Regions from separate parts of the Salinivibrio sp. MA351 genome, predicted to be linked through region 3. Evidence: predicted binding sites of a transcription regulator. Region 3 holds the regulator's gene; each other region holds the start of a gene.
The links. Region 3 encodes CRP, which controls carbon source genes, mostly activating them, when cyclic AMP is high. Its sites were predicted from a motif close to TGTGANNNNNNTCACA; they were not measured.
Positions count from the first base shown of each region.

Region 1: a site for CRP is predicted at 1,388-1,403, ahead of cdd (cytidine deaminase). Genes of this name have one in related genera too.
Region 2: a site for CRP is predicted at 1,581-1,596, ahead of queE (7-carboxy-7-deazaguanine synthase QueE). Genes of this name have one in related genera too.

Region 1 is NZ_MUFG01000010.1:74,943-78,228, reverse strand. It holds gene sbcB (exodeoxyribonuclease I) at 1-438, shown strand, start outside; gene BZG78_RS07420 (hypothetical protein) at 652-1,152, shown strand; gene cdd (cytidine deaminase) at 1,462-2,358, shown strand; gene BZG78_RS07410 (DMT family transporter) at 2,454-3,286, shown strand, end outside.
Region 2 is NZ_MUFG01000002.1:29,979-33,264, reverse strand. It holds gene queD (6-carboxytetrahydropterin synthase QueD) at 221-583, shown strand; gene queE (7-carboxy-7-deazaguanine synthase QueE) at 771-1,436, opposite strand; gene BZG78_RS01515 (ROK family transcriptional regulator) at 1,702-2,916, shown strand; gene sstT (serine/threonine transporter SstT) at 3,007-3,286, opposite strand, start outside.
Region 3 is NZ_MUFG01000003.1:30,812-34,097, reverse strand. It holds gene astD (succinylglutamate-semialdehyde dehydrogenase) at 1-11, shown strand, start outside; gene BZG78_RS02660 (DUF1338 domain-containing protein) at 22-813, shown strand; gene crp (cAMP-activated global transcriptional regulator CRP) at 932-1,564, opposite strand; gene BZG78_RS02650 (phosphoribulokinase) at 1,814-2,683, opposite strand; gene BZG78_RS02645 (YheU family protein) at 2,740-2,958, opposite strand; gene BZG78_RS02640 (hydrolase) at 3,103-3,286, opposite strand, start outside.

The sequences.
Region 1 (3,286 bases), on a different contig from region 3:
TGTCTTCAACATCTTAAAGCACTAAAGGCGGCGCCCGAAATCCGAGAGAAGCTGGTGGCTGTCTTCGCGCAATCCAAGCCCTTTGACAATCAAGATGTTGATAACGCACTGTATGCTGGCTTTTTTTCAAAAAGTGATCGCAGCGCGATGGACATTATCCGCGCGCAAGATCCAGAAAACCTTGCCGGGATTGACTTGAGTGTCGACGATTGGCGCATCAAACCTCTGTTGTTTCGTTATCGTGCCCGCAACTATCCGTGGACACTTACTGACGATGAACAAAAACAATGGTTTATGCACCGCCGCGATTATTTTGAAACACACCTTCCCACGTACATGGACAACCTACAGCAACTTGCGGATCATCATCAGGCGGATGAGCACAAGGTCCGTATCTTGAAAGCGGTCTACCATTACGTCGAATCATTAGTCGGTTAGCCTCGAGATACGATGTCGTGTTTTTCGATAGGTTCAACAACCGTTATGGCGCCATAGCGGTTGTGCTTTTTTTAATCTATTGTTATTCCTTATAAAATCAGAAAATTCAACATTATGCCTGCATAACTAGACCCAAAAAAGACATGCTAACGAGTTGCAGTTCTGTGATTTAAGTCCACACTTTTATAAAAGCTGTCGTTTGGAGTGGGCTTGATGATGACAACAAAAGTAAATACACGCTGTTACCGTTTTCCTGAAGTAGATTTTGAGCCAGAGAGTCGCACACTGTATTGGACGGATCAGGCAATCACGGTTTTGTCGTATGAAGAATCACGAATGCTCGAAATGCTTTGTTATTACGCAGGCGAGGTGTTGTCAAGTCGCACCTTGTTTAAACAAGTCGCATTACCCGACAGTTCTTTTGCACAACACCAAAGTGTGGTCACTTCGCTCATGGCTAAGTCTTACCGCAACGGTAAAAAGTGCTTGCCCTTTGACGTGGTTGGCGAGTTTGGTTTTCGTGTTGCTTTACCCCAACAAACCTTTGCGCAACGGCCAACCACACCGGCGGAAAATCAACCTGATCTCACCCCACCTCCGGCAACGCAATCACCGGCATTAGGGGATCCCTCTTTTAGCATTACAAAACCGCTTATTGTGTTGATTGCGACCGCAAGCCTCATTATTGGCATTACTGCGTTATTAACGCAGTAGCTGTTCGTCGACGCGAAATCCGAGTACTTTCGAGCTCACACTCACACTATTCGCGTTGTGAGCTCAGATCGTTGATGTTTTATCTGACTTTGTCTTATCTCTAATGATCGTGGATCCGGTGACCTTCGCGCTGGCAACATTGGCTTTTGCAGCGTTAGCGTTGGCAAAATTAGAAGGCGAAAAAACATTGATGTCACTCTAACTTTCAGCAACGAAATCAGTTTTGCATATCATGCGTGACTTTAATCACATAATTATCAGGAGTGCTTCCCTACACTGAGCCTCCGTTAATGACTAAGAAGTGATGCTATGCGAACTGCACTAACCGATGCACTGACACAATTGCCCGACGCATTACAACGCGTTGTCTCTGATTGGATAACTGACACACACTTTGGTGCGACATTTTCACCAGAGCAAGTGGCGCAAATGGAAGCCGAAAGTGGCCTATCTGGCGCCGCATTGCGTCTTACTCTATTGCCAATAGCGGCGGCTTATGCGGTGACTCCGATATCAACGTTTAACGTTGGCGCCATCGTTCGTGGCGAAGATGGCACCCTATACTTGGGAGCCAATATTGAGTTCACAGGGGTGCAACTAGGCCAAACCATTCACGCCGAGCAATGCGCGATTGCCCATGCGTGGACCAAAGGGGCAACTCGCTTAACCGATATCACGATCAACTACAGCCCATGTGGTCATTGCCGTCAGTTTATGAATGAGCTAAACGGTGCAGAATCACTCACCATTCAGCTACCAAAAACGGATCCCAAACCGTTACATGCGTATTTACCTGATTCCTTTGGTCCTGCCGATTTAGGGGTTGAATCACGTTTATTAACTGACGCGCCACACCAGTTACCCACAGACGATATTGATATTCCACTACTCAAAGCTGCCGCCGATGCGGCGAACCGAAGTCATGCACCGTATTCGGGTAACTACAGCGGCGTGGCCGTTGAAACATCTGATGGGGCGGTTTTCTCTGGGATGTATGCCGAAAATGCAGCGTTTAACCCGAGTTTACCCCCGCTTCAAGTGGCGCTCATTGCGACCAATATGGCCGGCTATCACTGGGACGACATTCGGTCGGTGGCGCTGGCCGAGATGACAAACAGTACGGTGAGCCATCTGACCGATACCCAAGCCACATTGGACGCGATGGATCCTGATATTCCTTTCGTCTATTCGACCCTTTCAACTTAACCACATGATACGCTTGGCCTCAGCGGGGATTTCTGATCGCTCTGAGGCCTAATTTGCGCTACTATCCGTACGTCTTTTTTCGGATTGTCACGGTAATGAAACAAGTTCATCATCCCCTCCAAGGCGCGGCCTGGATGCTCACTGCAGGCTTATGCTTCGCATTAGTCAACAGCCTTTCTCAATATGTTAGCTTCAAGTTGGGCTTGCCTTCGACGACCGTTGCTTTTATTCAATATGCCATTGCCTTAGTGGCCATGATCCCCTGGTTAAAGCAACTGGGGATTCGTCAATCTTTAAAAACCCAGCACCTTGGGCAACATTGTTTGCGGGTGTTTATTTCTGTTATTGGGATCCAACTTTGGCTATGGGCGCTCGCTTATCCGGTTCCCATTTGGCAAGGCATAGCCCTACTAATGACATCACCGCTGTTTGCAACCATAGGATCGGGGCTATTTCTTCGTGAACGGGTTGGTATTGCACGTAGCTTGGCCACACTTGCGGGTTTTTGTGGCGCGATGATTATCCTAGAACCTTGGTCAAATGGTTTTACATGGGCAACGTTACTGCCGATAGGCGCCGCTTTCTTTTGGGCGACCTATTCATTAATGGTGAAACGGTTATCAGCCTACGATCCACCGACCACGATGGTCGTTTACCTCCTTTTGTTGATCACCCCATTTAATCTACTCTTGGCCGTGCCTGACTGGACACTGCCGTCATCTGCAATGGCATGGTGGATGCTGTTCGGTGCTGGAATGCTCACCGCACTCGCACAGTGGGCAATAGCCAAAGCCTATGCCGCGTCAGATGCCTCGTTTGTTCAGCCGTTTGATCACGCTAAACTGCCGCTGAACGTCCTCTTTGGTTGGCTGGTATTCAGCTGGGTTCCACCTGGCCGGCTATGGCTCGGCGCAGGAATTATTATCGC
Region 2 (3,286 bases), on a different contig from region 3:
CCTGTAGCGGCTATGTTAAACCGAGAGCGCACTTGTGGCGGTATCCTCATATAAAATGTGTGATTTCATCGACGTAAATCGTCCCAATAATGAGATGGAAACCCGTATTGCGAGGCATTCTGGCCGCACAGACTAACGGGTGTGGTCGGATGAATGCGTTTGAGTCGGCCAGCGAATTTAAGTAGCATGCGGCCTCTTGTTGTTGTTGGAATGAAGTAAAATGACCACTGAGTTGTTTAAAGAATTTACCTTTGAGGCGGCACACCATTTACCGAATGTGCCAGAAGGCCATAAATGTGGGCGTTTACATGGGCATTCATTTACGGTGCGTTTGTATGTAGAAGGCGACGTTGATCCGTATACGGGGTGGGTGATCGACTTTTCCGAAATAAAAGCGGCTTTCAAACCGATTTATCAGCGCCTGGATCACTACTATCTCAATGACATTGAAGGGCTAGAAAATCCAACCAGTGAAGTGCTAGCACACTGGATTTGGCAACAGGTAAAACCGAATCTGCCTCTGTTAAGCCAGGTCATGGTGAAAGAAACTTGTACCGCAGGTTGCACTTATCGAGGTGAGTAACGAAACTCGACGTGAGTAACAATACTCGAGGTAAATAAGAAGCAGTCGAGAGAAATAAAAAAACGCCGAGTAGCAGTGTCCAGCTTTATGAGGTCACTTCAGTACTCGGCGTTTTTTGTCGCTTTTCGACGTGTGCTTTGCTCCATGACGGCGCGATTTATCTTGCCACCGTCCTCGTCATCGTCACTTAGGCGATATTCAAATACTTGTGTGTTTGCACGGATAAACGCCAGCCGCGCGCAATGCAGGTGTCGATGCAAAGTTTGGTTGCACGTGGCTTTTGGCTTACCGGCTGCAGCGCAATGGTTGCACCAGGAGAGGCTGGGCAGGTCTCAAGCAGAGTCTCTAATTGTGTAATGTCCTTTTCTGTCCCCACCGGATGTTTTATCTCATTGGCTCGCGCCATCGCACTGGCGAGAACGGGCAATTTACCGCGCATATTGATTTTGGGCGACACCGTTACCCAGGTGGCTTGGCTCGCATAGACCGTATAGGTGCCACTGGTTTCAATTTGGCATTGGCATCCAGCCTCTTCCAAGGCTTCCGTTAAAGGTACCAAATCATAAAGACAGGGTTCGCCCCCGGTAATCACGATATGCTTAGCGTGATAGCGTTGCGTGATTTCAGTGACGATATCTTCGGCTCCTAGCCAGCACCAAGTCGGTGAATCCTCTGACTTATCAATAATAAAGATCTTATCTTGCTGATCCTTATCATCCGTTTCCCAGGTTTGCTTAGTATCGCACCAGGCACATCCTACTGGACATCCTTGCAAGCGGACAAAAACCGACGGAACCCCTGTGAAGGTGCCTTCGCCCTGGATCGTTTCAAATATCTCGTTGACTCGGTACATGGTGATTAATAGCGATAGAATATGAGCTCCGCATTATGCCAACGAATAAGTTTGAGATCTTGTTTTTTAGCCCGCGATCAGAGGATGAACAGCGTTACTGTTTAGACAGGTTTTGTGAGTTTGTACGCGATTTCAAAGATACAAAGTGACAAATGTCACGTGCTAGCGGCCAATTGCTTCACAATTAGTTCGCGAAGTAAAAAAATTCACCTAAATAGGCGGTGTCAGGGTTTATCGCCACAGCCACGTAGTAATAGGAAAGGGCATGATTATTGGGCAGCCGGGACATATCGATCATATTAAGCGCAAAAATGCGGGCACGATTTATAACTTAATCGACCGTTTTGAGCCTATTTCGCGGATCGAACTCTCGAAACGCAGCCAACTGGCGCCTGCCAGTATCACCAAAATTGTGCGCGAACTGATGGACGCTCACCTTGTAAAAGAAGCGCCGATCCAAGAAACGAGCATGCGCGGGCGTCCAGCTGTAGGGCTGATGCTGGATAACGAAGGCTGGCAATTTTTGTCCATGCGTCTAGGAAGAGGTTATCTCACTCTTGCGCTGCATTCGCTAAGCAGTGAAATTTTGATTCAAGAACGGCATGAATTAACGGTGGTGGCGCAAAGTGCATTACTCACCACCGTGGTCGATCATGTCAACGCGTTTTTCTCTCGTCACCAACAAACGGTGGATCGTGTCACCAGTATTGCGATTTCGCTACCGGGCTTGGTAAATAGTGCCCAAGGCACCGTGATTCAAATGCCGCACTTCGAGGTCGACCATATGCCTCTAGGGCCTGTATTACATCGAGAGACCGGTTTGCCGGTATTTGTGGGGAACGACACCCGTTCTTGGGCACTAGCGGAAAAGTTGTTTGGTAACGCGAAAGAAGCAGACAGCGCCGTTCTGGTCGCGGTTCACAGCGGCGTTGGGGCCGGTATTGTGCTCGAGGGCAAAGTGCTTCAAGGGCGGATCGGTAACGTTGGCGAGTTAGGTCATATTCAAATTAAGCCCTTTGGTAAGCGGTGTTTTTGCGGTAATTATGGCTGTTTGGAAACGGTCGCAAGCCTGTCCGCGATCTATGAGCAGGTGGAGACATTGCTCAATGAAGGGCATCCGAGTTGCTTGCGCGACCAACCCCTCACGATAGAGGCTATATGCGATGCAGCGGTGTCAGGCGATGGTTTGGCCCACCAAGTGATCACCGAGCTGGGGCATCACTTGGGAACCGCCATAGCGATTGTGGTGAATTTATTTAACCCAGAAAAAATATTATTTGGTGGCGAATTCAATCGCGCTAAATCGGTGTTGTATCCTGCGATCATGGAATGTTTAAAAACGCAGACGATTCCGCTGTATAGCAAGTACCTAGTCTTGGAAGAAAGCTATTTTTATACCCAAGCGACGATGCCTGGGGCGGCGATGGTAAAGCAGGCGATGTATGATGGCAATTTGCTGATGAAAGTGCTGGAGGGCTAATCGTTGCCTTGGTTGACAATTAAAAAGCGGTTAAAGAAAAAGCAGGTGTTGATGCACCTGCTTTTTTTTGATCTTGGCTAAGGGCGTTGGTTAGCTGTTTTTACGCTCTTCACCCAAGCATGCCGCCGCGGTAAATACTACGTCGGTTGAGCTATTCAGGCCCGTTTCGGCAGAGTCTTGTAAAACACCGATAGTAAAGCCAATCCCAACCACTTGCATGGCAATCTCTTGTGGAATACCAAACAAATTACACGCGAGTGGGATCAACAATAGGGAGCCGCCAGCAACCCCCGACGCGCCGCACGCGGATACCGCGGCCACCACACTCAACAGCACAGCCGTGGCGATATCCACTTGGATACCGAGTGTA
Region 3 (3,286 bases):
AACAAGATTAAGGAGACCAACATGGACAGTGGCCAAGCGTTATTCGATAAATTATGGCAAGACTATATTAACCGTCTTTGCCCATCGGCACATCAGGTACATGCCTTGCTCGAAGAAGGGCAGCCTTTAATCAATGATCATATTGCCTTGCGGACATTTGGTTTGCCCAAGGTTGGGCTTGAGGTCTTGGCGCGCCCCTTCCTGGCGCTAGGCTATCAGCAAAAAGGGGACTATACCTTTGAAGCGAAAAAGCTCAATGCCTGCCATTTCGAGCACCCCGATCCTTTGATGCCGAAAGTGTTTATCAGTGAATTGATGGTCGAGCAATGCTCGCCTGCGCTGCAAGCCATTGTTCACAAGCTGGTGGCACAAGTCGATGCGTCGTCACTAACAGGGAGCGATTTTCTTCATCAGGGGCGGCTTTGGGACATCGATAGCGCCACCTATCAAGCGCTTGCTGAGGAGAGTGAATACGCGTCCTGGGTAGCCGCGCACGGTTATGGCGCGAATCATTTCACAGTGAGTGTCAATCAGTTAAAGGCTCATGATCATTGCCAATCGGTTAATCAAAAGCTGCGAGACAATGGCTTTGCAATTAACGAAGCGGGTGGGGAAGTAAAAGGGGACGCATCCGTTTATCTGGAGCAATCCTCCACCATGGCTGACCGTGTCCCTGTTGTTTTCTCTGATGGCACGCAAACCATTCCAGGTGGGTTTTATGAGTTTGCTAAGCGTTATGTGTTGCCCAACGGTGAGTTGTACCAGGGGTTTGTTGCCGCTTCAGCGGATAAAATTTTTGAGAGCACGCACTAACAAATAGTGGATATAACGAGGCCTAAACGGTTAAGGAAGAGTTCGCTCTTCCTTTTTTTTGTTTTAAAAAGAAAAACCGACGCCAGGGCGTCGGTTGGGAATACAGAGAGCGCTGTGATTAGCGGGTACCGTATACCACGATGGTTTTACCATGGGCTGAAATAAGATTTTGCTCTTCCAGCATTTTAAGAATACGTCCCACGGTTTCACGCGAGCAGCCAACGATTTGGCCAATTTCTTGACGTGTGATCTTAATTTGCATGCCATCAGGGTGCGTCATGGCATCGGGTTGCTTCGCTAAATTCAACAAGGTTTGCGCAATACGGCCCGTGACGTCCAGGAAGGCAAGATCCCCCACTTTTTGGCTGGTCACTTGCAAACGGCGCGCCATTTGTGAGGACAAACGCATCAATATATCGGGGTTAACCTGGATCAGTTGGCGGAACTTTTTGAATGAGATTTCTGCCACTTCACAAGGAGACTTAGCCCGAACCCAAGCGGTACGCTCCTGATCATCTTCGAAAAGGCCTAGCTCACCGATGAAATCACCTTGGTTAAGATAAGACAGGATCATTTCCTTGCCTTCTTCATCTTTGATTAGAACGGCGACAGACCCTTTCACGATGTAATACAAGGTCTCCGCTTTTTCGCCTGCATGAATCAGCGTGCTTTTAGACGGATACTTGTGGATGTGACAATGTGAAAGGAACCACTCGAGTGTAGGGTCTGTTTGAGGTTTTCCTGGAACCATATAACTTATTTCCTCTGCATGTGTTGCCCGGCAACAACGTCCTATCTTTGTCTGAGGGGTAACCCACCAGATCTATGCACAGAATACGAAGTCTGGGCGCGGGCTACAAGCTCACTGTATGTTAACAAGAGTGTATCTTTTTTTGTTAGCAATTTCTTGATTTTGATCTAGGCCAACCGCCTAAAAATCTGGCAAAAACGTGGCTAAGATCACGGCTTGAGAAGTAATACACGATAGATGCGCTACGCCCTAGCCAATCTTGCCTTTTTCGATTAGCTGCTGAATCAATGGACGGATGATAAGTTCCATCGCAAAGCCCATCTTACCGCCTGGCACGACGAGTGTATTATGCCGTGACATAAAAGACCCCGTGATCATTTGCAGCAGATAAGGGAAGTCGACGTTTTTCATCCCTCGAAAGCGGATCACCACAAAGCTCTCATCCAACGAAGGAATGCCTTTGGCGTTCAGTGGGTTGGAGGTATCGACCGTCGGCACCCGTTGAAAGTTAATGTGAGTGCGTGAGAATTGCGGCGTAATATAATGCAAATAATCGTCCATCGACCGCACAATCGAGTCGGTGACCGCTTCGCGTGAGTGGCCCCTATCGCGGGTATCGCGGACAAACTTCTGAATCCACTCAAGGTTGACGATTGGGACCATACCAATCAATAGGTCGACATGTTGGGCGACATTGACCTCACCATCAACCACACCGCCGTGCAAGCCTTCGTAAAATAGTACGTTGGTATTGTCGGGTAAATCCTGCCATGGTGTGAAGGTCCCTGGCATTTGATTGTAGGGCACCGCTTCATCAAAGGTATGCAAGTAGCGGCGATATTTGCCTGTGCCGAGTTCACCGTACTCACGGAAAAACTGCTCTAATCGCGGAAAATCATTGGCGGTGGGGCCAAAGTAACTAATGTGCCGTCCTTGCTCACGTGCTTTACGGATCTCGACGTCCATTTCCGGTCGCGTAAAGCGATGGAAACTGTCCCCTTCTAGCCACGCCGCTTTGATGTTCATCATCTGGAACATCTTACGGAATGCTTCGGACGTGGTGGTGGTCCCTGCTCCTGAAGAGCCGGTGACCGCGATGATTGGATGTTTAGCCGACATGACGCGCCCTGTCATTCAGTCTGAATGTGTATCGCTGTTTATTGCGTACAGCGATGCTAAGATCTGAGTGCTTCTTTACGACGAATATCCACTGTCTCGTGCAACTCAGAATACACAATCACGGCGTCGCCGGATTGCAGTTGTTGGCGAACATCCGCCACTTTTTGTGCAAAGCTGACTTCCTGCTCACCATAATCGGTTCCTTCCCGTAACACAAAGTGCTCGATTAAACGAGTCAGTGTTTCCTCAGGGACCGATTGCCAAGGAACCATCATACTACATCACCTTTTGTTGATTTATGGCTGAGACGTTAGGGTGCTTGATGCTGATATTGTGAATCAGCTCGCATTTTACCCAATCATTCAACACAATGCAGTAGATCAATGTGCGTCGGTCTTTTTTGCTTTGCTCGTCCCTTTTTAACGGGACGAGCAAAGGCGTGAGGCTAACCAGTGAGGCACCGACTGCTCCAGCCAGAACTGTGGCTGGCGCCAACTGCCGGTAACAAAACCAACATGCCCACCATGCTCGCTCAGTTGATAGTCAATATTCGCGGGCAGAGGCGAGGTTGGGATTACTGCGTCGGTCATAAAGGGATCGTCT